4 regions of the Paenibacillus sp. V4I5 genome follow, and region 2 is predicted to be linked to each of the others. Evidence: riboswitches for the same ligand, from Rfam matches in the RefSeq annotation. Region 2 holds a riboswitch; each other region holds the start of a gene.
What was found. Region 2 has a riboswitch for cyclic di-GMP ahead of QFZ78_RS02790 (C40 family peptidase). Riboswitches for the same ligand answer to the same signal wherever they lie in the genome.
Positions count from the first base shown of each region.

Region 1: linked by a shared signal. The riboswitch ahead of QFZ78_RS10200 (putative bifunctional diguanylate cyclase/phosphodiesterase) and the one ahead of QFZ78_RS02790 (C40 family peptidase) in region 2 are both predicted to bind cyclic di-GMP.
Region 3: linked by a shared signal. The riboswitch ahead of QFZ78_RS14055 (hypothetical protein) and the one ahead of QFZ78_RS02790 (C40 family peptidase) in region 2 are both predicted to bind cyclic di-GMP.
Region 4: linked by a shared signal. The riboswitch ahead of QFZ78_RS26795 (DUF192 domain-containing protein) and the one ahead of QFZ78_RS02790 (C40 family peptidase) in region 2 are both predicted to bind cyclic di-GMP.

Region 1 covers NZ_JAUSZB010000002.1:1,754,332-1,760,185, reverse strand. Annotated here, with positions in the region: gene QFZ78_RS10205 (MFS transporter) at 1-510, shown strand, start outside; gene QFZ78_RS10200 (putative bifunctional diguanylate cyclase/phosphodiesterase) at 531-2,312, opposite strand; cyclic di-GMP riboswitch class I at 2,375-2,466, opposite strand; gene QFZ78_RS10195 (HAD family hydrolase) at 2,673-3,323, shown strand; gene QFZ78_RS10190 (GNAT family N-acetyltransferase) at 3,365-3,787, shown strand; gene QFZ78_RS38490 (DUF3502 domain-containing protein) at 3,798-3,863, shown strand; gene QFZ78_RS10185 (electron transfer flavoprotein subunit beta/FixA family protein) at 4,146-4,982, shown strand; gene QFZ78_RS10180 (electron transfer flavoprotein subunit alpha/FixB family protein) at 5,044-5,854, shown strand, end outside.
Region 2 covers NZ_JAUSZB010000002.1:200,071-205,924, reverse strand. Annotated here, with positions in the region: gene QFZ78_RS02800 (ADP-heptose synthase) at 1-335, opposite strand, end outside; gene QFZ78_RS02795 (ribonuclease H-like YkuK family protein) at 483-1,076, opposite strand; gene QFZ78_RS02790 (C40 family peptidase) at 1,183-2,136, opposite strand; cyclic di-GMP riboswitch class I at 2,302-2,389, opposite strand; gene QFZ78_RS02785 (hypothetical protein) at 2,509-2,802, opposite strand; gene QFZ78_RS02780 (thiamine pyrophosphate-dependent enzyme) at 2,873-5,176, opposite strand; gene QFZ78_RS02775 (2-oxoacid:acceptor oxidoreductase family protein) at 5,211-5,854, opposite strand, start outside.
Region 3 covers NZ_JAUSZB010000002.1:2,668,056-2,673,909, reverse strand. Annotated here, with positions in the region: gene QFZ78_RS14070 (TIGR01777 family oxidoreductase) at 1-810, opposite strand, end outside; gene QFZ78_RS14065 (glycine-rich domain-containing protein) at 922-1,923, shown strand; gene QFZ78_RS14060 (MDR family MFS transporter) at 2,301-3,524, shown strand; cyclic di-GMP riboswitch class I at 3,636-3,730, shown strand; gene QFZ78_RS14055 (hypothetical protein) at 3,833-4,138, shown strand; gene QFZ78_RS14050 (DHH family phosphoesterase) at 4,271-5,185, shown strand; gene gloA2 (SMU1112c/YaeR family gloxylase I-like metalloprotein) at 5,262-5,657, shown strand.
Region 4 covers NZ_JAUSZB010000002.1:5,458,806-5,464,659, forward strand. Annotated here, with positions in the region: gene QFZ78_RS26790 (GspE/PulE family protein) at 1-1,377, opposite strand, end outside; cyclic di-GMP riboswitch class I at 1,432-1,524, opposite strand; cyclic di-GMP riboswitch class I at 1,932-2,022, shown strand; gene QFZ78_RS26795 (DUF192 domain-containing protein) at 2,128-2,460, shown strand; gene QFZ78_RS26800 (Flp family type IVb pilin) at 2,481-2,663, shown strand; gene QFZ78_RS26805 (Flp family type IVb pilin) at 2,697-2,894, shown strand; gene QFZ78_RS26810 (Flp family type IVb pilin) at 2,907-3,098, shown strand; gene QFZ78_RS26815 (A24 family peptidase) at 3,197-3,718, shown strand; gene QFZ78_RS26820 (TadE family protein) at 3,715-4,095, shown strand; gene QFZ78_RS26825 (pilus assembly protein TadG-related protein) at 4,106-5,041, shown strand; gene cpaB (Flp pilus assembly protein CpaB) at 5,056-5,739, shown strand; gene QFZ78_RS26835 (CpaE/TadZ family protein) at 5,782-5,854, shown strand, end outside.

The DNA of each region.
Region 1 (5,854 bases), 1.6 Mb from region 2:
TTCTTGCAAAATCAAGGCTACTCGTTGTTTGTCAGTGGTATTGCTCTTCTGAGTACATCCATTGGGTGGATGGCCGTTGCTGTGCCTGGTGGAAATTGGGTGCTTCGCTATGGATATAAACGGCTTTTAGTTATAGGTAATATGATACTCGTTATTACAGCAGCCTTATTTTATTTCATACACGAAGGTACTCCATTCTGGTACACGTTTACCGCACTAACGACGCTTGGTCTTGCTTATGGAATAATTTTCACCATTACTACAATCGGTTCACAGCAGCTTGTAGAAGCGAACCAGAAGGGGATTTCCACCTCGCTTCAGCTCTTTGCACGGAATATTGGAACAGCGGTCAGCGTAACCATCATGGGGGCAATCCTTACTAAATCCAGCGTCTTTTATACGGGTATTCACGGCATGTTCGTATTTGGACTTTTGGCAAGCTTACTTTCATTGGCCATGCCGTTTGCTATTCGCTCGGTGTCCAATCTGAAAAGCCAGAAGACGGAGTAACATCCGCATTCTGGCTTTTTTCATAAAGCATTTGGACTAGCATTATCATCATGGATCATATAACTCTTTTCAAATAGCTCGGCTGTAAGTGGAACAGATAATAAGTATCCTTGTATATGTTGACAACCAACTCTCTCTAAAAAAGTGAGCTGTTCATGAGTTTCTACACCTACAGCAATGACACTCAATTTTAAACTATATGACATGGCCATAATAGCTTCAATGATAGAAGAATCAGAAATAAAGGTAGAGATGTCTTTAATGATCGATTTATCAATTTTCAAAGTATCGACTGGATACTTATGTAAATAACTTAAAGAAGAATAACCAGTTCCGAAATCATCGATGGAGATTTTAACTCCCTCACGCTTTAAAGCATAAAGCTTTTCCATACAGCTGAGGCTGTTATTCATCAATGCACTTTCGGTAATTTCAAGTTCTAAGTACTTTGCTTCCAGCTCATTTTGATGCAGAATATCAAGAATCATTGTCACCAAATCTTCTTGATGAAACTGAACAGCGGATATATTGATTGCAATAGGAACAGGCTCCATACCTGCAGCTTGCCATTTATTCATTTGTACGCAGGCCGTTTGTAATACCCATTTTCCAATTGCAATAATTTGTCCGGATTCTTCTGCAATAGGAATAAATTCCTTCGGCGAGACGCTTCCTAACTCATGGCTATCCCACCTAAGTAAAGCTTCAACGCCGATGATTGTGCCGGTAGGAATATGGAATTTGGGTTGGTACATCAGGTAAAGCTCATTTTGTTCTCTGGCTGTCCGAAGGGATTGTTCACAGGCACTTCTCCTCGAATGAATGACACTCAGTTCCTGTTCATAAAAATGATAATGGTTTCCTCCACGTTCTTTGGCCCGATACATCGCTTGATCGGCATTTTTCAGTAAAACCTCCGGATCTTCTCCATCGATAGGATACAAAGAGATACCAATACTGGTGGAAACAAAAATATTTCGCCCATCGATTTGGAAAGGAGCTTCCAATTGTTGAATGATTTTCTCCGCTTGCACAGCTGCTGACTTCCGATTTCCGAAAGGGAACAAAATCACAAATTCATCGCCACTTAGTCTGGAGACAATGCTTTGTGCAAACAAGCTTTCTGAGAGCAATGCGGAGAACTTTTGCAAAACAAGATCTCCTAAGTGATGGCCTAAGGTATCGTTGATGTGCTTAAACCGATTTACATCAAGGAAAAGTAGCGCTAAGCTTTGCTTATGTTGTTTGGCGTTGTTTAACGCATCATGGAAAAGCTGATTGAACTGGTTGCGATTCGGCAAACCTGTCAGAAGATCAAAGTAAGCTAGCTGCTGTATCATTACTTCAGATTTCTTTTTTTCAGTCAGATCGCGAAGATAAGCTGTATAGACAAGCTTTCCTTTATACGGAGTGCTCGTAATCGTTATTTCTGCCGGAAATACGCTGCCATCCGATCGAAATGCTTTCAATTCGATTCGCTTACCGATAATCGTCTCGTCTTTAGCCGTGAACAGCAGATTTAAGAAGGTTGTCTCCTGGCCATCTTTTTCAAAAAGAAAATCAATTAACGTAAGCCCTAGAGCTTCTTTGCGTTCGTATCCAAAAATGGCTTCTGCCGCAGGATTAAACGCAATGATCTTCCCACTTGAATTAAGCAACATGATACAATCGATAGCAGACTCTAAAAGGGAAGCTTTGAGTGCTGTTTGGTTAGTAAAGGATATGTAAAGAGCAGTTATTGAAATAATGAACGTTAGCAGTATGAGGTAAATAGGATAACTATCTATTAGCGTAAGATGCATGAATCAACCTCATTTCGTATAAATAAAAAAGTCCATCCCGAATGAAAGGATGAACTCCTTGACTCGGTAACCTGTCGTCCATAGCATCCAATTAGGGGTGCCTTAGGTCATGGCTTTGCGTCGCATTGTTTCCAATGGTTTGCTTTTGACGATTCTATATATGTAGTTCAAAAGGCACTAGTTAATGATGTAAAAAGCTTATATACCAGTTAATACGCCTCATTATAATTAGTTAAAAATGACGTGTCTATAGCGGTATTTACATATAATTAGCGAAAAATGTCGAATTCAACTAAAAAAAATTAATAATGCTAATTTCTTAAAATTTCTATAGTTCTAGAGATGGATAGGTGAGGTTTAATGAGTACATCAAGTCAAGTTCGAGGCATTATTTTTGATATGGATAATACACTGCTGAGGTCTAGCATTAATTTCCAAATGATGAAAAAGCAAGTGGCGGACTACCTTACAGAGAATGATTTACTGCCAGTTGGTTTCCCGATTCAAGAGCATACCACATCAACCATGATTGAGCATGTGAAAGCGAATGGGATACCTGAAGAGTCCTATAATGAAGTAATGAATATGGTCGTTCAACATGAACTAATAGGCATGGAGGGTGCAGGACTGGAATCCCATGTTTCCGAGCTTCTAAATGTTTTAATGACGGGCTATGTCCTGGTTATTGTTACAAATAATTCATACAAGGCCGCAGTACATGCGTTGGAAACGACTGGAATTCATCCATACTTTGATTTGATCATCGGAAGAGAGCAGATGAATGCCATGAAACCATCTCCCTCCGGGTACTTAGCTGCTAAGCAGCATTTTCCACAAATTCTTGAGAACGAATGGATATCGATCGGTGATTCGTGGATAGATGGCAGAGCATCCGTTGATGCAGGAGTTCCCTTTATCAGCTATGGGCCAAACGGACATCTGATGAAGGAGAAGGGAATCACCCCTATAGCGCATATTGACAGCTTGCTTAAGTTGTTAGATTATGTGTAGATAATGTAAAACGAAAGTAGTGAATAAAGATGTTAGTGAATGTGAAATCCCGACTTTACGAAATTGAAATACAAGAACTGCTGAGTTACAGCGTTTTCCCCGATCAGGAGGCGCTGCAACCTGTCATTGAGCGTTATGAAAATGATGCTAATCTATGGTTGTTTGGATATGAATCCGAAGGTATCTTGGTGGGCATCATCGGCTTTAAGCTCAGTGATAATCAGGAGATGACGATCACTCATCTGGCCGTTGAACCGGAGAGCAGAGGGGTAGGCTTTGGACGGGGAATTATCCTTGAAATTATTGAAGATATGCACCCTGTTCGAATCGTGGCTGAAACGGATGAAGAGTCAGTCCAATTTTATCGGAATATTGGGTTCGTTATTCGCAGCCTTGGGGAGAAGTATCCAGGTGTTGAGCGTTTCCTATGTACCTATGAGGTAGAAGAAGCGGAAGAGGATTAAAGCGGCAGGTATGGATAAAATTATTGCTGAGAAGCAAAGACAATTAGACGAATGGGCGAAAACGAACAAAAAATAATCATTAAATAAGGAGAGAGCTGCATTCCACGCTTTGGCGTAGGTTGCGGCTTTTTCATTCTCCGAGCAACATCGGTAAGATTACTTTTGGGCCTTGGACTAAAGTAAGTGTCATGTTAGGAGGCTTTTCGCATATATTGTGTTAGATTATTAACTTAAAAAAAAGACTGAAAGCGATTTCGTTTCGTCATTTTAAGTGACAAAATTCACAATGCTGACAAGCTCAGATCCGTTTGCTGTCGAATGTGCAAGCAAGTTTCCTAAGAAATAGGAGGGTGCAGAGATGCTGCATATAGTCGTTTGTATTAAGCAGGTACCTGACTCTAGAGAAATTCGCATTGACCCCAAAAATAATACGTTAATTCGCCAAGGTGTCCCAAGTATCGTGAACTTCTATGATATGCATGGGCTGGAAGAGGCGCTCCGTATTAAGGATGAACAGGGGGCAAGGATTACAGTAGTCACAATGGGACCTCCGCCAGCGGAGAAAGGATTAAAGGAATGCATCTCCCTCGGGGCAGACGATGCTGTGTTGGTGACGGATCGCGGCTTCGCGGGAGCGGACACGCTGGCGACATCGTACGTTGTTGCCCGAACCATCCGTAAAATTGCTGAAACGTGGGGACCGGTGGATATCGTTTTTTGCGGCAAACAAACGCTGGACGGCGACACGGGGCAAGTTGGGCCAGGCGTCGCATGCCGATTGGATTTGGAACAGCTTACTTATGTAAACAAAGTTGTTGATGTGGATGAAAAGCGGCGAAAAGTTCGTGTGCATCGGCTCTTGGAAGATGGCATAGAAGTCGTTGAGACAAGCATGCCGGTGCTGATCACGGCGCTGAAGGAACTGAATAAGGTGAGACGAGCATCGCTGCCCGGTATGATTCGGGCTGCGCGTTATAAGCCGACTGTTTGGACGACAGCTGATTTTCCGGATCTTGAAAGAGCGAAAATCGGGCTAAAAGGCTCACCAACGATCGTAGCCAAAACATGGGTGCCCGAGATAAAAGCGGTTAAAACGCACATGATCGCGTTTGATTCACCAGAAGAAGCCGCTGCTCAGCTAGCCGATCAGCTCATGACGAAAGAGATGCAGACTTTGTTAGACTGGTCTTCGTGAAAGAAAAGCAGGGGTACTACCTAAACTCTGAATCACCGTTATGGGAATGGAGGAAGATACGATGACAAATGAACAAACACACGACCAGCCTGAAGCGTCGATGCCCGATTGGTCGGCATATCGGGGGGTATTAATCGTTGTAGAGCAGCGAGATGGAGCTGCGAAGAAGGTTTCCTGGCAGCTGCTGGGCGAAGGCAAGAAGCTGGCCACGAAGCTTGACGCGCCGCTCATGGCGCTTGTGATCGGTGAGAATGTGGCTCACCTCGCCGATGAAGCCGTGCATTACGGCGCGGATAAGGTGTTCCTATGCGAAGCACCTGAGCTTCGCACCTACCGGACTCGGCCATACAGCCGTGTCTGCTTGAAACTGATCGAGGAAGCGAAGCCCGAGATCGTGCTGTTCGGCGCGACAGCGACGGGCCGCGACTTGGCAGGTGCGATAGCGACACACCTGCCGACGGGGCTGACTGCCGACACGACGCAGCTAGACGTGGAGCCGCCGCCGTCAAGGCTGCTGCTGGCCAGCCGGCCGGCTTTTTCCGAGAAGATGATGGCCACCATCCTCTGTAAGCAGTACCGGCCGCAGATGGCGACGGCGCGCGCCGGGGTGTTTCAGGCGCTGCCGAAGGACGCGACGCGCCAAGGCGAAATCATTCGCATCGAGGCGACGATGCGAGAGGAAGAGATTGCCGCGCAGGTGCTCGACTTCCTGCGCGAAACAGGCAAGCTCAATCTCGAGGATGCCGAGATTATCGTGGCAGGGGGCCGCGGACTTGGCGGGCCTGATGCTTTCGGGCTGCTCGCCGAGCTAGCGGATGCGCTCGGCGGCGTCGTTGGCGCATCGCGTGCCGCGGTCGATGCGGGCTGGATCG
Region 2 (5,854 bases):
TCCCCATACTCCTCATTGTCAATCGCAAAAACAACCATCAAGGTGACATGCTCATTAATTGGCAAAGGTGGGCTTTTCCGCCATGGAACAGTTAACGCTTTTTCAATTTTTTTCTTATTAAAAGATTCCTCGAAGAAAGCAATCAGCTCACCAATCATTTGCTTCACGAAACCATCGTCTTCTTCCTCTAACATGATCGGCTCAGAGCCTGTCTGAAGCTCGTATAACTCCTGAATGCTGGTATAAGGTATCACATAAGTAACAGGCTGCCCAGGCAGCATTAACTGACCATGCACCGCTAGCATAACGGCTTCGATAATAAATGTTTTGCTCATCTTGTTCTCCCCTTTCTCTCTAACCTTGTAAAAGCATTATTTCGCTAAGAAGCTGAGGAATCCTCTTTTCACAACCTTCTCAACTAAACAAAACCGTCAGTTCCTATGATCGTGGTGACCACTTCGAACTAACGGTTTCGATTTCTCTTATAGGATGCCATCGATGACCTCATGATTCTCATAAATTGGCTGATACGGCTTCTTCGAAAACCGATTGGCATAGGCCGAAGCTACATAACAATCTGGTTTAATAACAGGAACCATACCAACAGATTCCACTCTCCGCACCATTTCTTGGACGAATTTAGCAGTCCTGTTTTTATTCTCATCGTCACCAGCATCAATATGAATAAACATGTCGAAGGAAGCACCTTGATACAGATGTGGAAGAATAATGTTTTCCATATCCTGTCGCTTAGACTCATCAAAATACATGGCAATCTCTTCACTCAAAGCAGTTTCCATCGAAAGTTTTTCCTTAATCGAATGCAGGGCCCGATGAACGATGACTTGACGATAACACGCCCACGCTCCTTTTCCTAACCGCTGGATAACTACACCGGTAATGAATTTCGTATGACCTGTGTGTACCTGACAATCCGTACCAATAATAAATTTGTAGGTTGCTACGGGGTCGTGACGCATGAATTGTAGAATACGCTCGTGTACGGTATCTAGGTTAAGTCCTCTTTCCGTTGTGTTCCGAAATTCCAGTGGCTGGGTCGTCGTCAAAGGTTTCAAAGATAAGGTTCTTCCTTTCTTCTTAGAATGAGGAAGAAGCGGATGCTGAAGCTGCATCCGCCCCTATCTATAGTATATGGCAAAACTCCTATGATCGAACCATCACTTATCGTAAAACACTGCCGCCGAACAAAAATCGATTTTCCCATTGCTTCCCAGCGATCGTATCTGTGCGAACTCCGCCGGATTCGACAGAATACGTATGCAGCATATTCCCATTTCCTAAATAAAGTCCAACATGCGTGATCGGCTCTGTAAGAACGTTCACGTTATCATAATCTGATTCTCTACTCCCTTTGTAGCTGCTGAAGAACATCAGATCTCCACGTTTCAAATTTGTCCACTCCTGAATTACAGGACCTAACGATTTAACATAGTTGCCTTGTGCCTGTGAATCGCTTGGTACGGAGAATCTTAGAGCATCCCAGAACATCGTTTGAATGAAATCCGAGCAATCAAAGGTCGTGGTGTCATTGCGTACCGAACCAAACTCATAAGGTGTGCCTAAGTAAACTTGGCCAGCTGCAATAACAGCTTCAATTTCTTCAGCGAGAGGTAGATTGGGTTTGATGACAGAGAAATCCGTGCTTATGTATTTACTATTTGTGCTTACATACCCGTTAGTTCCATTGGCGTCTTGAATTTGATACCAACTGTCGTTGACTTTTGCTATAACGAGGACGTCTTCCCCTTTACTAAGCATTCGAATAATCTTGGAGCCGGGCTCGGTTGCTGGAAGTGTACGAAAGTTTACGCCATAGATGATTTCCGCATTACTAGTTATTTTTATGTATCTGCTATTCGTCGAAACATAGCCGCTTACGCCCTGCGCATCCTTGATTTTATACCAATTCGTCGTTACATAGTCTGTGACGGTAACAATTTCGTTTGTTTTCAATAAACGTATAACATTGCTTGAAGTACTAGCTTGATCTCTGAAGCTTACCCCCGAAACAATTTGAGCCTTTGTTGTTACCCCCTCTTCTGCCTGAATGGCTGCAGGGACTACAAAAGTAAGCGCTAAAACAAGCATTCCGATAACCATCGTCCATTTTCTCATCGTCTCTACCTCCATAGGTTGATATCGCTCTTGCTGCGTTTGAGTCACGTAAAACCGAACTGGCGAAATGGATTATTTGAACCTGACACCTCCTCTACATCGAAAAAAGGATGACCCGTTTGCCTCAGCTGGGTCATCCTCTTCTTGTAGATGGGTCCTATCGCATTCGGCAGCTGGCTAGCACTGTACCTTTGGCACGAGAGCCCCTAAAGCTTTGCGTCCCTAGCTTTCGCTCGGTTTGCCATTTCGTTGTGATGTTAATTTTTTCTTTCGCATCTTATTATAGTTTGAGGGGGTTCTTCACGAATATAGGCGAAAGGTTGCGATTCTTTGTCGATATCATAGTGTCTGCGTACCTATTGACGCTAAGGTTTATTTTTCCAGTTTACGGACTTCCAGTTTTCGTGTATGTGTCCAAAACACTTGTAAATTAGGATCATTTTTCAACTTCACATTGCAGAGCTTCATTTCCCCTTCCTCGAGCTCAGTCACCTGCCAAGCATCCGGCTCCATTTCCCCTATGTTGTGCAGAAAAGCAGGAAACTGCTGCTCAGCCTCTTCTAAATCCGGCCAAAATTTAACGCCATAATAGGCTAAACCGTAGTGATTGACAAGTGTGCATGTGAAAATCTGCTGCGATATTTTGTGCTGCAACACATAGGGCATTTTCATTCCTCCGATAAAAAGGCACGTTCACCACGGAGGTGAATGTGCCTTCATTTTTTATGATGACGACTTATAAATAAGCATTCTCATGCTTGGCTTTTAACATATTCCAACGACGCTCGACTTCCGTTTCGAATGATTTCAGGGAACCCTCATATTCAGGCTTCGTCATATGCTTCGTTTTCCCCATCGTCTTGAGCCAATCCGATAGTGGTATCTTCTTGCTCTTATCCTCTGGGTTATATGTGATGGATGTAACCCCGTGTTCCACTTCATAGAGCGGGAAGAAGCAGGAGTCTACCGCAGCTCCAACGATATTGGAGCCTTCCTGGTCATCCGACAGCCAGTTCAGCGGACAGGCAATGAGAATTTTTCCATATACCAATCCCTCATTTTGAGCGTACCATTGTGCTTTCGCGGCTTTCTTCACAAGATCCTGCGGATACGCTTCCGACCCCGTAAATACATACGGAATATGGGTAGCGGCCATAATTTGGGCGGTATCCTTGTGATGGAACACTTTACCACCTTGGTGCTTCCCAACGTTCGAAGTCGATGTACGATGACCCATTGGCGTCGAATAAGACAACTGCGCACCCGTATTCATGTATCCCTCGTTATCGTACTCGAGAATAATCATTTTATGATTGCGCAAAGCCGCTCCGATTGCTGGTCCCATGCCGATATCCATTCCGCCGTCACCAGTGATCATCACGAAGGTGAAATCGTCCTTCAAACCCAAATGGTCGAGCTCGCCACGTCGCTTGCGCTCCCAGAACATCTCCACAACTCCTGAGAGGGTCGCTGCGCCGTTCTGGAACAGATTATGAATATAGGTCGCTTTGTGAGCCGAATACGGATAACCCGTCGTTACAACCATCGCACAGCCTGTGTGGAAGATCGAGACAATATCGCCTTCAATCCCTTTGAAAAACAGTTCCAAGCCGGAGAAAATACCGCAACCTGGACAAGCGCCATGCCCCGGAGCAATACGCTTCGGTTTCTTCGTCAGTGCTCGCAGTGGCGGAATACGCACATTCAGCTTGCCTGAGTTCTCATCCGGCGTTACCGTGATGAGTCCCGTCTTCAAATCCTCATACTTCATCGGCGTCAACACCCGCTTCGGCGCTTTCGAAGGATCACCTGGCGTGTGGCCGTAGTAATCGAAGGGAACTTCAACCTTGCCGCTTTGTACAGCGTCAGTGGCAAATTGGAACAAACTATGCCCGTCTTCGGCATAAAAGTCCTTGCCACCTAAGCCGTAGATTCGGCTTATGACAAGCGTATCTCTGTTCCCGTGTGTGAACAGCGCCGCTTTAATTTCGTTGACCATATTGCCGCCATGGCCGCCATAGGAATCCGCGCGATCGCCAACGGTGATCGCCTTCACATGCTGCAAAGCTTCAGCGATCTGCTTTGCCGGGAATGGTCGGATGATATTCGGCGCGATCGATCCGGCCTTAATACCCTTCTCACGGAGTTGATCGACGACGTCCTTAATGATTTCGGAAGCCGAATTCATCAAGAACACGGCGACTTCCGCGTCCTCCATGCGGTATAGCTCAAGAATCGGATAATCACGGCCTGTTAACTCCGCGTATTCCTGCCGAATACGATCATAAACACCTTCGGCGTTATACATGGCCATGGACTGCTGATAGCAGTTATTTATATAATCCGGCTCATTCATATAAGGACCTACGGTAATCGGATTATTACGATCCAACGTATCCGGGAAGCCCTGTGGCTTCTCTCCGACGAAAGCATGCACATCCTCACGATGTGCGAACGTTTGTACTCTACGCTTTTGGTGGGACGTGAAATAGCCGTCTGAAGCAACCAGAACCGGCAAGCGCACTTCCGGATCCTCAGCCAGCTTTAAAGCTATGATATTCATATCATAGACCGCTTGCGGGTCCCGACACATCACAATCGGCCAACCTGTATTTAAAGCATAGTATAAATCGGAGTGATCCCCATGAATATTCAATGGTCCAGATACAGAGCGACATACCAAGTTCATTACCATGGGAAAGCGTGTCCCCGATTGTACCGGCATTTGCTCTAACATGTACAAATAACCGTTGGCGCTTGTCGCGTTAAATACGCGGCCGCCAGCAGTTGAAGCGCCATAACATATGCCAGCCGAACCATGTTCACCATCTGCTGGAATGAGCACGATATCATGTTGTCCGTTGGACTTCATAAGATCTAGAAATTGGGCAACCTCCGTAGATGGAGATATCGGAAAGTATCCCATAACATGATAATTAATTTGATGAGCCGCATATGCCGCCATCTCGTTACCTGATTCATATACAATGCGCTGTTCGACCTTGGCTTGCCCTAATTCCTTCTTGATATCAATGGACATGCGAGTAGTTCCACCCTTCTCCCATAAATACTCTCTAAGAGTTTACAGCTAGATTGAATCGATGCGGCATGCGATTTAAGTCCGCATAACCATCCTCTTCCCGCTCACTTACGAGCGCTTCGGTCGGACAAGCTTGTACACATTTAAGGCACCCTTTACAGTATTGATAGTCGATCCCCTGTAAGAACATCTGAGGCCGCCCCTTCTTGTCGGGGAGTTCATCCCAAACGAAACAGAAATCCGGACACACATTATCGCAGGAAGCACAGTGAATGCATTTATCTTCATGGAAATGCGGCATCATCCCCGCACGTGAAATGCTTAAATCTTTCAGAATGCTGTTCCCAGGATTCGTAATGACACCACCAATGGACTGCGTTTCATAGCCAAGCACTGGCGTATCGAAACGAACGAAATCGGGCATCGTCTCCCCTTCGGGAAGCGCATACGTTTGGAACTTAACTTCATTGTAACCACGGTCAAAAGTTCGTAGGGCTGGTGCTACAGCAAGCGGATATTTCTTTTCTAATGATTTACGAATAACGCCTCTCATGACATCTGGATCAAGGAAATCACACAACCGGAACAGCGCGCCAAGCATCGCCATATTCACGCGGTTCTTCTCCTCTAGCGAGATTCCAATTGCATCGATAACGGCAATGGTACCTCCCCGGAGCT
Region 3 (5,854 bases), 2.5 Mb from region 2:
GAGCACCTTCTGACCTTCCAAAAGCAGCGTAGATAACTCACCGAACATTATTTTTAAAATAAAAGCGGGAAGCGGGAAAAGATTAGGTCTCCGCATTGCTTTCGCTAAGGCCCGTCCAAACTCCCTATTCGTGACCGGATTCGGCGCTGTCGCATTAACAGGACCTAGCATCGCTTCATTCTGAATGCAAAAATCGATAAGCCTCACCATATCATCGATGTGAATCCAGGAGAGCCATTGCTTGCCGCTGCCTATGGGACCGCCAACACCAAGCTTATAAGGCAAGGCCATTTTTGGGAATGCGCCTTCCTTGCCATCTAGAACAAGGCCAACGCGGACTTTTACGATGCGTGTTCCCTGTATCTGATCAGCCGCGGCTTCCCACTGTTCGACTACCTTCGATAAGAAATCCACTGGGCGATGCGGACTTCGTTCGTCAAAGGTTTCGGTTTCTGAGGTCCCGTAAACGGACATTCCTGAAGCATTAACGACGACTTTCGGTTTCACATCCATGCGTTCTACAAGCTGAGCCACTTGCTCAGCCGCTTTTAGACGAGACCCAACGATTCGTTCTTTGGCTGCAGCTGTCCAACGCTGATTTATCGACTCACCAGCTAAATTTACTATGGCATCCAGTCCTGCGAATGCGCTCGAATCCGTCTTTAGTTGATCCCAAGTGACGGTGCGTACATGCTCTATAACAGCTCTGGGTGAACGTGAAATATTGATGACTTCATGACCTTGCTGCTGCAAATGAGAAATCAATCGTTTGCCTATAAACCCGCTGCCGCCGGTGACTGCTACTTTCATCATTCAGCACCTCCTTTCTTTTATTATAGGGCCTATATACAATGTTTTCCAATCTGCGTTATTCTTCTCTTTACATTACTATGTTATATTGGAAATAGGGAGGGATGCCAAATGTTTCGTTTTTTATTCCGAAAATCACCCAAACCGTCCAAGAGAAGTCGCGTAGGCAAATCCAAACCGGACTTTCGAGCTTCAGATCTACCCCAAGGGCTTGGTTTGCTAGAAGGAGTTCCGTTAGAACGTATCGTTACTAAGCTGAATAGTGCACTTCCACTTGATTATGTAGAAAGACTCCAATATCGCGTAAAAGCTGGGAATCCTTCCATGTCCGATGACGAGTTTGCCTGTAAATGGTTCGAATTAAAGCGATTTTTCCTGATGAATCTCATTTTAAAAAGAACTCCGATGTTTAGCAGCGAAATCGATGAAATTTGGCATGAGATGCTGATGTTTACGAGAGAATATCAACGGTTCGGGGATCAATTCGCTGGTGGCGTTATTCATCATTCACCTGAACGTGAACCGAAGCAAATGCCGGGTGAACGTGCTTGGTTCGATTGGGTATATGCGCACTTGTTCGAGTTCGCTCCAACGAGTTCACGATGCTGGAACGGTTTTTTCCGCAATCCGCTGGATGAGGAACGTACAGATTTGCTTCGCAAAGCGAATGAAGAAGAAATCGCCGAGCAATGGTTCGATATGGAGCAGGCGAAGCGGTATCCAGAAGTTGCAGAGACGATCCGCATACTAATCACGCAGGCGATTAAAGAAGCCAGACATTCAGTGAACAGTCGCAGGTTTGAGGACACAGGCTGGAAGGATTCACTAACAAACCCGAACAACTTGGTGTATATGGCAGGAGCCATGATGTTCTTCTCCATTCAGGATAATGGTAACTATACAAGCGGGATGAACTCGCAGTGGCCTGAGGCTGGACTAGAATCGGAGAAATACAAGCAAAGCAGCTGTTCTTCATCGGGTTGTGGCGGCTATGGAAGCAATAACGACAGCTCAGGAGATCAAGGTAGTGGTGGCTCTAGCAGCTGCAGCTCCGGCTCGGGTTCTTCTTGCTCGTCAGGGTCGAGCTGCGGGTCTGGATGCGGCGGCAGTTAACGTAAGCTGTGGAAGCAGCATTCTGTTCGTAAAATCGCATGACCCCGACTGGGGTTCCGGGTAAAGCGGCGAATGGACACTAGGAACATGATGAAAACTTTCTTTTGGACACTCTCCGTCGGAGGGTGTCTTTTGTTGTGCGCCCAGCATGGGCGCTATCTACAGGGTTCAAGTCCTGAATGGCGAAGGCAGTAGTAGCCATTAGCTTAAGACAAGGGTGTCGCCCGCGAGGATGAATCTAAAGGAAGTCAGCGGCTCACAGATTCAAAACTAGAGCCAAATTGGAGACACATATCGTCATTTTTCGTGTATAATTGGAATTCGGTGTCGATTTCTTTGACCTTCGGTAAATTAAACAGCGATAGGAGTCATCTCTAATGAATCGATTGCGTGGTTTTCTAAATTCTTATCATCCCATTGTACATACGTTAATACTTGGAACCGTTATGGCTAGGGCCGCGTCCTCTATGAGTTTGCCGTTTCTCGCGATTTATTTAGCCAGACATACGTCGATGAGTGCGGTGATGATCGGAATTGTCATTGGGATGGGTTCTTTGGCTGGGACCGTAGGCGGTTTTATTGGGGGCACCTTATCGGACCGATTCGGAAGGCGCATTATCATGCTGGCGGCGCTTTTCGGCTGGGCGTTCGTGTTCTTAGGCTTCGGCATGGTTAAATTACCAATTCTGTTTATGCTGCTCAATATGCTGAACGGCTTGTGCCGATCCTTTTATGAGCCCGTGTCGCAGGCGTTGATGGCAGATCTCACAGAACCTGCTAAGCGACTTAAAGTATTTTCGATGCGGTATATGGCTATTAATCTTGGTGTTGCAGTCGGGCCACTTTTGGGTGCCTTTTTCGCTACGATGAACGGTGCGCTGCCTTTTCTCATCACAGGAATCATTTATTTTATTTATGCGGTCACTCTTTACGCACTGCTCATCGCTTTTGGCATCAAGAAAATCGAGGGTGAGAAGAAATCTTCGGTTACTTTCGGTTCTGCTGTGCGAGTGATTCGCAGTGATATGACTTTTCGCTTGTATATCTTTGGTGGCATTATTGGAGCTATCGGATACTCCCAGGTGATGGTGACACTTTCGCAATATTTGGAGCAGAGTTTTGTCGATGGCGTGAAAATGTTTGCGATCTTGATGAGTGTGAATGCGATTGTGGTCATTGTCATGCAGATTCCACTTACTCGGTTGGCCGAAAAGTACACGCCAGTCGCTGCAATTGTAATTGGCAACCTAATGTTTGCGTTAGGGGATGTCGGCTTTGCATTTTCCCACTCGCTGGTATGGCTAATTATTTCGATGGGTATTTTCACCCTTGGCGAGATTCTAAATTACCCCGCTGCTAATATGTTGATTGACAAATTAGCTCCCGAGCATATGCGTGGCACCTATTTTGGCGCTCAAACATTAACGAACATAGGCCACTTTATTGGACCCTGGGTAGGTGGGTTCTTGCTCGTTTCTTATGGTGGAGATACGTTATATGTTCTTATGGCTGTTCTTACAATTACGGGATCCATTTTCTACTGGAGAGGCTCAATTCGTCAAATGATGGCGAAAAATACGTCGAAAAAAGAATTTTTTTGAAAAATAATGCAAAATTAGTTCTTAGGAACTATTCGATTTCAAAACGACTTCCCGTATCCTTGAGAGTGTACATATTTATTACTCTTAGTTCTTCAGATATGTAGCAAGACATCTCGACAAAGGCAAAGCTGGCGAAAGCCAGTGACGCAAAGCTAAAGGGGCTTCCTTGTCCTGCAAACCGGACTCGCAGCCAGCCAGCCGCCGAACGATTGGGTATCAACATCAGAACCCCTCCGATCGGTTCACTATGGTGGGGTTTTTCTCTGTCATAACAAATTCATGTAAAAATAAAAGGAGGATCCAGCAGCATGCAATCAGAAGGAATACAACAAGAAGAACAAAAAGTGACCTCGCTATGTGGTAATCATGTTGCCCGTTTGGTGCCTTCCTCGGATGGACCAAAGCTCATGATTAATCGGGAAGAATACGCATTAAATGAAAATTGTTGGGATGTTGAAATGTTTCACGGGAGAAACAATAGCATCTTGATTTTCTACTGGAAGGGCGAGGTTAAACTTTCTGTGAAAATGCCGCCGATGTCGCAAATTGAAGCATTTTTGACAAGGCTTTATCAATGTTTATCATCCAAATTAAGAACGGTACAGCCTATCTAGGCGTACCGTTTTTTTATTACCAGCTGTAAGGGATTTATAAAGACAAAATGATTGTCACAAATTGACAAAAACTGATATAATGATTGTAGGTTTTAGTAGTGCTTTGGAACTATTTTTAGGGGGATACATAGCATGAGATTAATCACTCGTTCGGATTTTGACGGATTAGTATGCGCGATGCTTTTCAAAAAGTTAAACATGGTGGATGAAATGAAATTCGTCCATCCCAAAGATATGCAGGACGGTTTGATAGAGGTTTCGGAAAACGATATTTTGGCCAATGTCCCTTATGTAGCGGGTTGTGGCTTGTGGTTCGATCATCATTCCAGTGAACTTGAGCGGATGGGCGAAAAGATTGAATTCAAAGGGGAAACCCGTATCGCGCCAAGTGCGGCACGTGTTGTTTATGATTACTATGGAGGGCCTGAGACCTTCGGTGATATCGATGATATTATGCGTGGGGTAGATAAAGCGGATTCGGCGCAGTTCAGCAAAGAAGATATTTTGAACCCAAGCGGATGGGATTTATTATCTTTTATCATGGATGCTCGAACGGGTTTAGGCCGTTATCGCGATTATCGGATTAGTAATTATCAATTGATGGAAGATCTTGTGGAGCACTGTGCAACGATGTCCGTTCATGAGATTATGGAATTACCAGATGTGAAAGAGCGTGTTTCGCGATATTTTGAGTTAGATGCCTTATATCGTGATATGCTTCAAACCTATACGCGGACGGAAGGCAATGTTATTATTACCGACCTTCGTGATGTGGAAACCATCTATCCAGGGAACCGTTTCATGGTGTATGCCCTTTATCCGGAGCAAAATATCTCGATTTGGGTCGTCGATGGCCGAAATAAACAAAACTGCGTCTTTGCTTGTGGTCACAGCATTGTGAATCGCTCGTCCAAAACGAATATTGGCAATTTGATGCTCCAAAATGGTGGAGGCGGTCATCGTGCAGCTGGTACTTGCCAAGTTGACTATGTGCACGCTGAGGAAGTTTTGAAGAAAATTGTTGAAACGATGAGAACAGACGGATAAAATAAGTGAAACGGACCGCAGGATGGGGAGTTCCCGGAAAGCGGTTTTTCACGAAATGGGGACAGGGGGCAATGGAGTGGAGTTAGAACAAATTCATCATGTGGCGATCATCAGCTCCAATTATGAGCGATCGAAACACTTCTATGTCGACTTACTTGGATTAACAGTCATACACGAAACATATCGTGCAGAACGTGACTCCTATAAGTTGGATCTACGCATCGGGAAGACCGAGCAGCAGATCGAGTTGTTTTCATTTCCGAATCCTCCGCTGCGAATTAACCAGCCTGAGGCAAGGGGTCTTAGGCATCTGGCTTTTGTCGTGCCGAATATGGAACAAAGCGTTAAGGAACTTGAGAGCAAGGGGATTGTGGTAGAACCGGTGAGGATTGATCCTATTACCGGTGACCAATATACTTTTTTTGCAGATCCGGATGGGTTGCCCTTGGAGTTGGTGGAACATGCGAAATGATCGCCAAGAAAGGACAGAACAGGAGCCGAAGCTGAGGTTTGCCAAAGGCTGCCTATGGAGTATTCTTGTGTCCATTCCCTTATGGGCGTTATTGATTTGGTTTTTGTTTATAAAATAAAATCCCTCATTAGCTTGGTCTGACCGCTGCATGCATGCAGTTCGGTCGGATGAGCCGTTGAGGGATTTTTATTTTTCCA
Region 4 (5,854 bases), 5.3 Mb from region 2:
GGATACCAAGGTTCGGAAATTGCCGATAATTCCTTTTCCGTTCTTCTGATCATCCGAATGCAGAACTGCATGAGCTTCAAATAGCTTGATTTCATCTTCGGTAGCGGGCAAGGATTGAGCGCATTGACGGCATATTCGCCTTACCCAACGCTGAGTCACAATGCAGGAAAGCGAAGCGCTGAGCAGGTGCGAGTCTTTATTCATGTCCATCAGCCGGCTTATAGTCTTGACTGCACTGCTGCCATATATGGCACCGAGCACAATACGGCCGGTGAGGGTCGTCCTTATTGCCATTTCAAACGTTTCCGCATCATGGATATCACTGACCATGACGACGTTCGGATCCTGACGCAATACCGACCGAAGCACATGAGCAAAAGTCAGGCCGAGCTGTTCGTTCACCTCCACCTGTGTAATTCCCGGCATTCTGAGCTCTATTGGATCTTCGATGGTTATGATTCTATGGTTTTCGTTTGTCAGTCGAGTGAGGATCGAATATAACATGGAAGTTTTCCTGCTGCCTTCCGGCCCGCAAATCAAGATCATGCCGCTTGGCAGTCCAAGCGCTTTTTCGAATTTTTGCAAATTGGTTTCACTGAACTCAAGCTCGGAAATGGCTAGTTGAGGTTCAGAATTATCTGTCAAGCGAAGAAATAGGCTTTCGCCGTTAACACTTGGCAGGGTGGATACGCGTATATCCAACTGCTTGTGGTCAACCTTAATCTGAAAACGGCCGTTTTGTGGCAGCCGCTCTTCAGAGGCATTTAGATTGGCTAGAAGTTTGATGCGTTTGAACAACGTTTCATGCATGTGTTTAGAAAGCGTTTTCTTATTTTTGAGCGAACTGTCAATTCGGTATTTGACTATAAGCCCGTCTTCATGCGGTTCGATATGAATGCCACTTGCTTGTTGATATACGCCGGCTTGAATGATTTCATTCAACGTTTCTACGGTTGTATCGACACCATAATATCGGTTGATGGCTTCTTCCATTTCGATTCGCATGGCTATAAACGGTTGAACACTCATACCCGTCGCCATTTGAATAGCTTTAATCGCCTCTTTATTTAAAGGGTCGATCATGGCCACCTTGAGTTTACCTCCGGCGCAGCTGATTGGAACGAGATGATACTTCCTGGCAATCGATTCATCTATGAGCTGGACTGTAGGAAGATCAAATATCGTTTCGTTGAGATTTACGACAGGTACGCCTAGTTGGAACTCCAGCGCCTCGACGAGCTGACGCTCGGTGATAAACCCAAATTCGGTCAGTATCCCCCCGAGCTTTTTTGGGTGACGCGTCTGTTCCTTAAGCGCCTGATCGAGCTGCTCCTCCGTAATAACGCCATTCATGACTAGAAGTTCGCCAATGCGCATGTGCTCCTCCTTACTGAACGTATCTATTTAATGAAAAATAAAAAACCAAGCTGCTAGAGCGGCCCGGCTTTCATGCCATCGTATCTCGATGGGTTAGAACCGTGGCTTTGCGTCCCCGGCTTTCGCGCGGGTTTGCCTTTTATCATTCACTTGGATTACAGGATTCGTCTAACCATATAATTCGACATGAATAATAACATTCTGTAAGTTTATTTAAATTCCTTCCTTGCACTAGTCGTACTATTTTCCTAATTTTCAGCATTTTTTTTTGGTTCGGATGTAGGTCCAGCCTAAAAAAAATCCTGCCTTTCAAAGCCTATGAATTTATGGGAATGACATAAAACAAGGGGTTTTCTCCTAAATGATGGAACAGCGTTATCACTTTATACCCACAATAAATAGTAGGAGAACTATAAGAGAAGGTGTCTTTTGGCATGAAAATGAGTTATCTAAATTGTTAGAAAATTGGGCTTTTTGGTGGATACCTAAAAATCAAGTCGAATTCTATGATGAAAGCATCACAACGAATTCCAAGCGGAACATCGCATCTGGAATCTCGACAAAGGCAAAACCGGTGAAAACCGGCGACGCAAAGCTATAGGGGCTAACGCACGACAAAACGTGTCAAGCCAGCCAGCTGCCGAAAGAGGAAGGGCGTTTGTTTTGCTGTGCATATACAGCAGCAACCCCACCTTTCGGGAAAGGTGGGGTTTTTATTTGGCATAAGGGGGTCAAGACTGTTTGAGGCTGGTGAATACGAATACGGGCGAAACGATAGCCCAGCAGGTGATGGAGGCCAAAACCTTTGGTCGCAGACTACGTGGGTTGCTCTTTACAAAGCGACTTTCCAGCGGGTTATGCCTTCACATCGAACCGTGTAGATCGGTACATACCTTTTTCATGCAATACGCGATTGATGTGGTTTATCTGGATAAACAGCATCGTGTCGTAGGCGTAGAAGAGCAGTTGAAGCCGGGACGCGTTGGCGCTGTATTCAAAGGCACGACTTCAGTGGTGGAACTTCCCGCAGGCAGTATCGGCCTTACCCGAACGACCGTCGGTCAAACGGTCCAATTTATTTAAAAAACGAGGAGGAAATTAAAATGAAAAACAAAATCAAAGGTCTTTTAACAGAAGAGCAAGGACAAGGGATGACAGAGTACGGATTGGTTCTGGGTGTAATTGCGGTGGGTGTAGTTGGCATTCTGTTTGCATTAAAAGGGAATATTCTTACACTCTTCAACAGAGTGAACAATGATGTCTCGAATGCAGCTACTCGCACTTAATAAAATCAGCCTTCTTGTATGGAAGGGAACTATATGATGACAGCTAAATTAGTAGACTTGTATACAAATGAGCAAGGCCAAGGTATGACAGAGTACGGCTTGGTACTTGGCGTTATTGCGGTGGGTGTAGTTAGTATCTTATTTGGTATAAAGTTGGAGGTTTACAGCCTCTACGATAAAAGTGTTCGAGTCATCGAGCAATCAGCCAGAACAGTAGGACTTCTCGATTAAAAAAGGAGTGAAATGATTAAGGTGAGCAAAATCAAAAATCTTTTGGTTGAAGAACAGGGTCAAGGGATGACAGAGTATGGTCTGGTTCTTGGGGTAATCGCGGTTGGTGTAGTTGGTGTTTTGTTTGCACTGAAGGGTAATATTCTCACACTCTTCAACAGAGTCAACCAAGATGTAGCAAATGCGACTAATGGTACTCCATAATAACAGCGGTTGTCTTTTATATTAACGCTCCAATGAAGAGGGTCTTACGTTTTACGGAACGTAGACCCTTTTTATAAAAACATTCTTGGGAGGCAGGTATGGTTGTAGTTGACAGTTTGCTCATTATCATTCTCGCCATCTGCGTATTCACCGATCTGAAGTCACGCAAGATTTACAATGCAGTCACTTTACCAGGCACTGTAATCGGTTTCATGCTGCTAAGCGCATCTGACGGCTTTCCTGGTTTTGTGGATGGTGTACTAGGCTTTGTTGTGGGGTTCGGTATCCTTTTGATTCCATATCTGTTAGGAGGAATGGGTGCCGGCGACGTGAAGCTGCTCGGGCTTGTCGGCGCATTCAAAGGCGTAACATTCGTGCTGCTTGCTTCCGTCTACATGGCATTAATCGGCGGTGTGATCGCACTTGCACTCCTCCTATTACGTAAGGGTGTTATCGAGAGACTCAAGCAAGTTATTTTCTCGGTAGTGCTGCTAAGATATGGGATGAAAATATCTTCTGCTATGAAAGATGACGCCTTTACGGCAGCATTTCCGTATGGTGTTGCGATTGCAGGAGGTGCGGTATTAAGTCTTTGGCTTAGAGGGTGGGGGATTTTATGATCAAAGATGAGGGAGGGCAGTCGCTGACGGAGTTTGCCGTTATTCTTCCTATTTTTTTATTGCTGGTATGCGGTATCTTCGATTTCGGCCGATTGATGTATGCCTATATGAACATGAACAACGTTGCACAAGAAACGGTGAGGTTAGGCGGATTTGATAGGACAGATTTAGAAATCGAAACGTTCGCTAAAAAGTATGTGCATCTTGGCGATTCAAACTTACTTAGAGTTGACATCTCGCCAAAAGAGCCCAATCGCCATTCCGGCGACTATGTTACCGTTACCTTGGAATACCCATACACGTATATGACACCCATTATTTCTAAGCTGCTTCCGGCTCCGACCGTTAAAGCCGCTTCAACGATAAGAGTGGAATAGGGGGCTAGTCATGAAACTTAGTTTGATTATTGAAAAGCTAAAGCGCCTCATGGTGCGACAGGATGGAAATGTCGCCGTACTGGCGGCATTCGTATTGACTGCATTATTGGGTATGACGGCGGTCGTAATAGAAGGAGGTAAGGTATATGTCGTCAAAATGCACCTCCAGAAGATGGCGAATACGGCCGTTCTGTCAGGTGCACAAGAACTGACCACGACGGAGAATAATGTTCGCGATGTTGCGAATCAAATTCTAAGCATCCATGGAGAAACGGCAAGTTTAATCGATTTATCTGTCACCATGAAAGACAGGACAACCGCCGTTCTGAAGAAAGTTGTGGATGTGCCTCTGGCCAAAGTGATTGGATTTGATAAGGTGTCAATCAGCGTGAAAGCAACGGCGAAGATTGAGGCCATGGGGGCTGCTACTGGAGCGGCGCCGATTGGCATCGATGAATCCGTACAGCTGCATTATGGTCAAACCTATCGCCTTAAAGTTGACGAAGCGGAGGCCACGACCGGTAACTTCGGTATCATTACACTGGGAACTAAAGGCGGCTCCGATACCTACGAGATAAATCTGACTAATGGTTATAAAGGAATGGTCTCAGTCGGTGATGTGATCGATACGGAAACAGGGAATAAAGCCGGAGGGACACGTGATGCTGTACAGGCAAGAATAAATAGGAGCCCTTACACACCTGGTGATATGAGTCACCTCGATGACCCGCGTATTCTGCTTGTCCCGGTGTATAAGCCACATAACTATACGGGTGGACAAATCAAAAAGATTGAAATTACCGGATTCGCCTACTTCTATCTAAGCGAACCCATGGATTATAACACGAAAGAAGTCATAGGCGTATTTATCCAAAGACCCGGCATAGGATTTGTTAAACCAGGGGCAGTAGACCGCGGTGCATATGTTATTAAACTAACTGAGTAGGTGGCATGACAACCATGAGATCAAAAATCATTTTTATTGCGGCACTCATAATGGGACTAGTAACAACCTTTCTTTTCTTTAACTATATGAAGCAGTACAACCAAACGACGACATTAAGCGAGAACATGGTCGAAGTTGTTGTCGCTAAGCAGCAGATTCAGAGAAATCAACAAATCCAATCCGGTATGCTTGAAGTGAAGATGGTTCCCTCCCTGGGTCTACATCCTCAGTCGATGAAGTCAATAAAAGAAGCAGAAGGCAAATTCGCAGACGCTTCCATTGAGACAGGAGAAATTCTTCTCAGTCATCGTGTTAAAGCAAGTAAAGATGAAGCCGCTATCGTAGCGAAGAAAGTACAGAACGGATATCGTGCTGTTTCGGTAGGCGTTAATATTGTGCAATCGGTCTCGAATTTGATCGAGCCGGATGATTATGTGGATGTTCTAGTTACGATTCCTCCGAAGGAAGGAATGGATAAGCAGCTTGAGGCATCCACGGTACTGCTCAGTAATGTACATGTCCTTGCAGTCGGCAGACGGATGGTCGAAACAGACAAGGAACACCCCTATGCGGAATATGCCACTGTAACCTTAGAAGTAAAGCCGGAAGATGTACCGAGACTTGTTAACGCAGCTGATCGTTTTAAAATTGGCTTAGCTTTATATTCAAGAGTCGTTCCTGCAGCTGAGAAGAAATAATATTTAACGTTAAATACCAATGAATGGAAGGAGGCAACTCTCATGTCCGATGAAGAACAAACTGTTGTAGAGCAAGTACGGAGTAAGCGGGGAGAAATGATTGCCATCTGCAGCG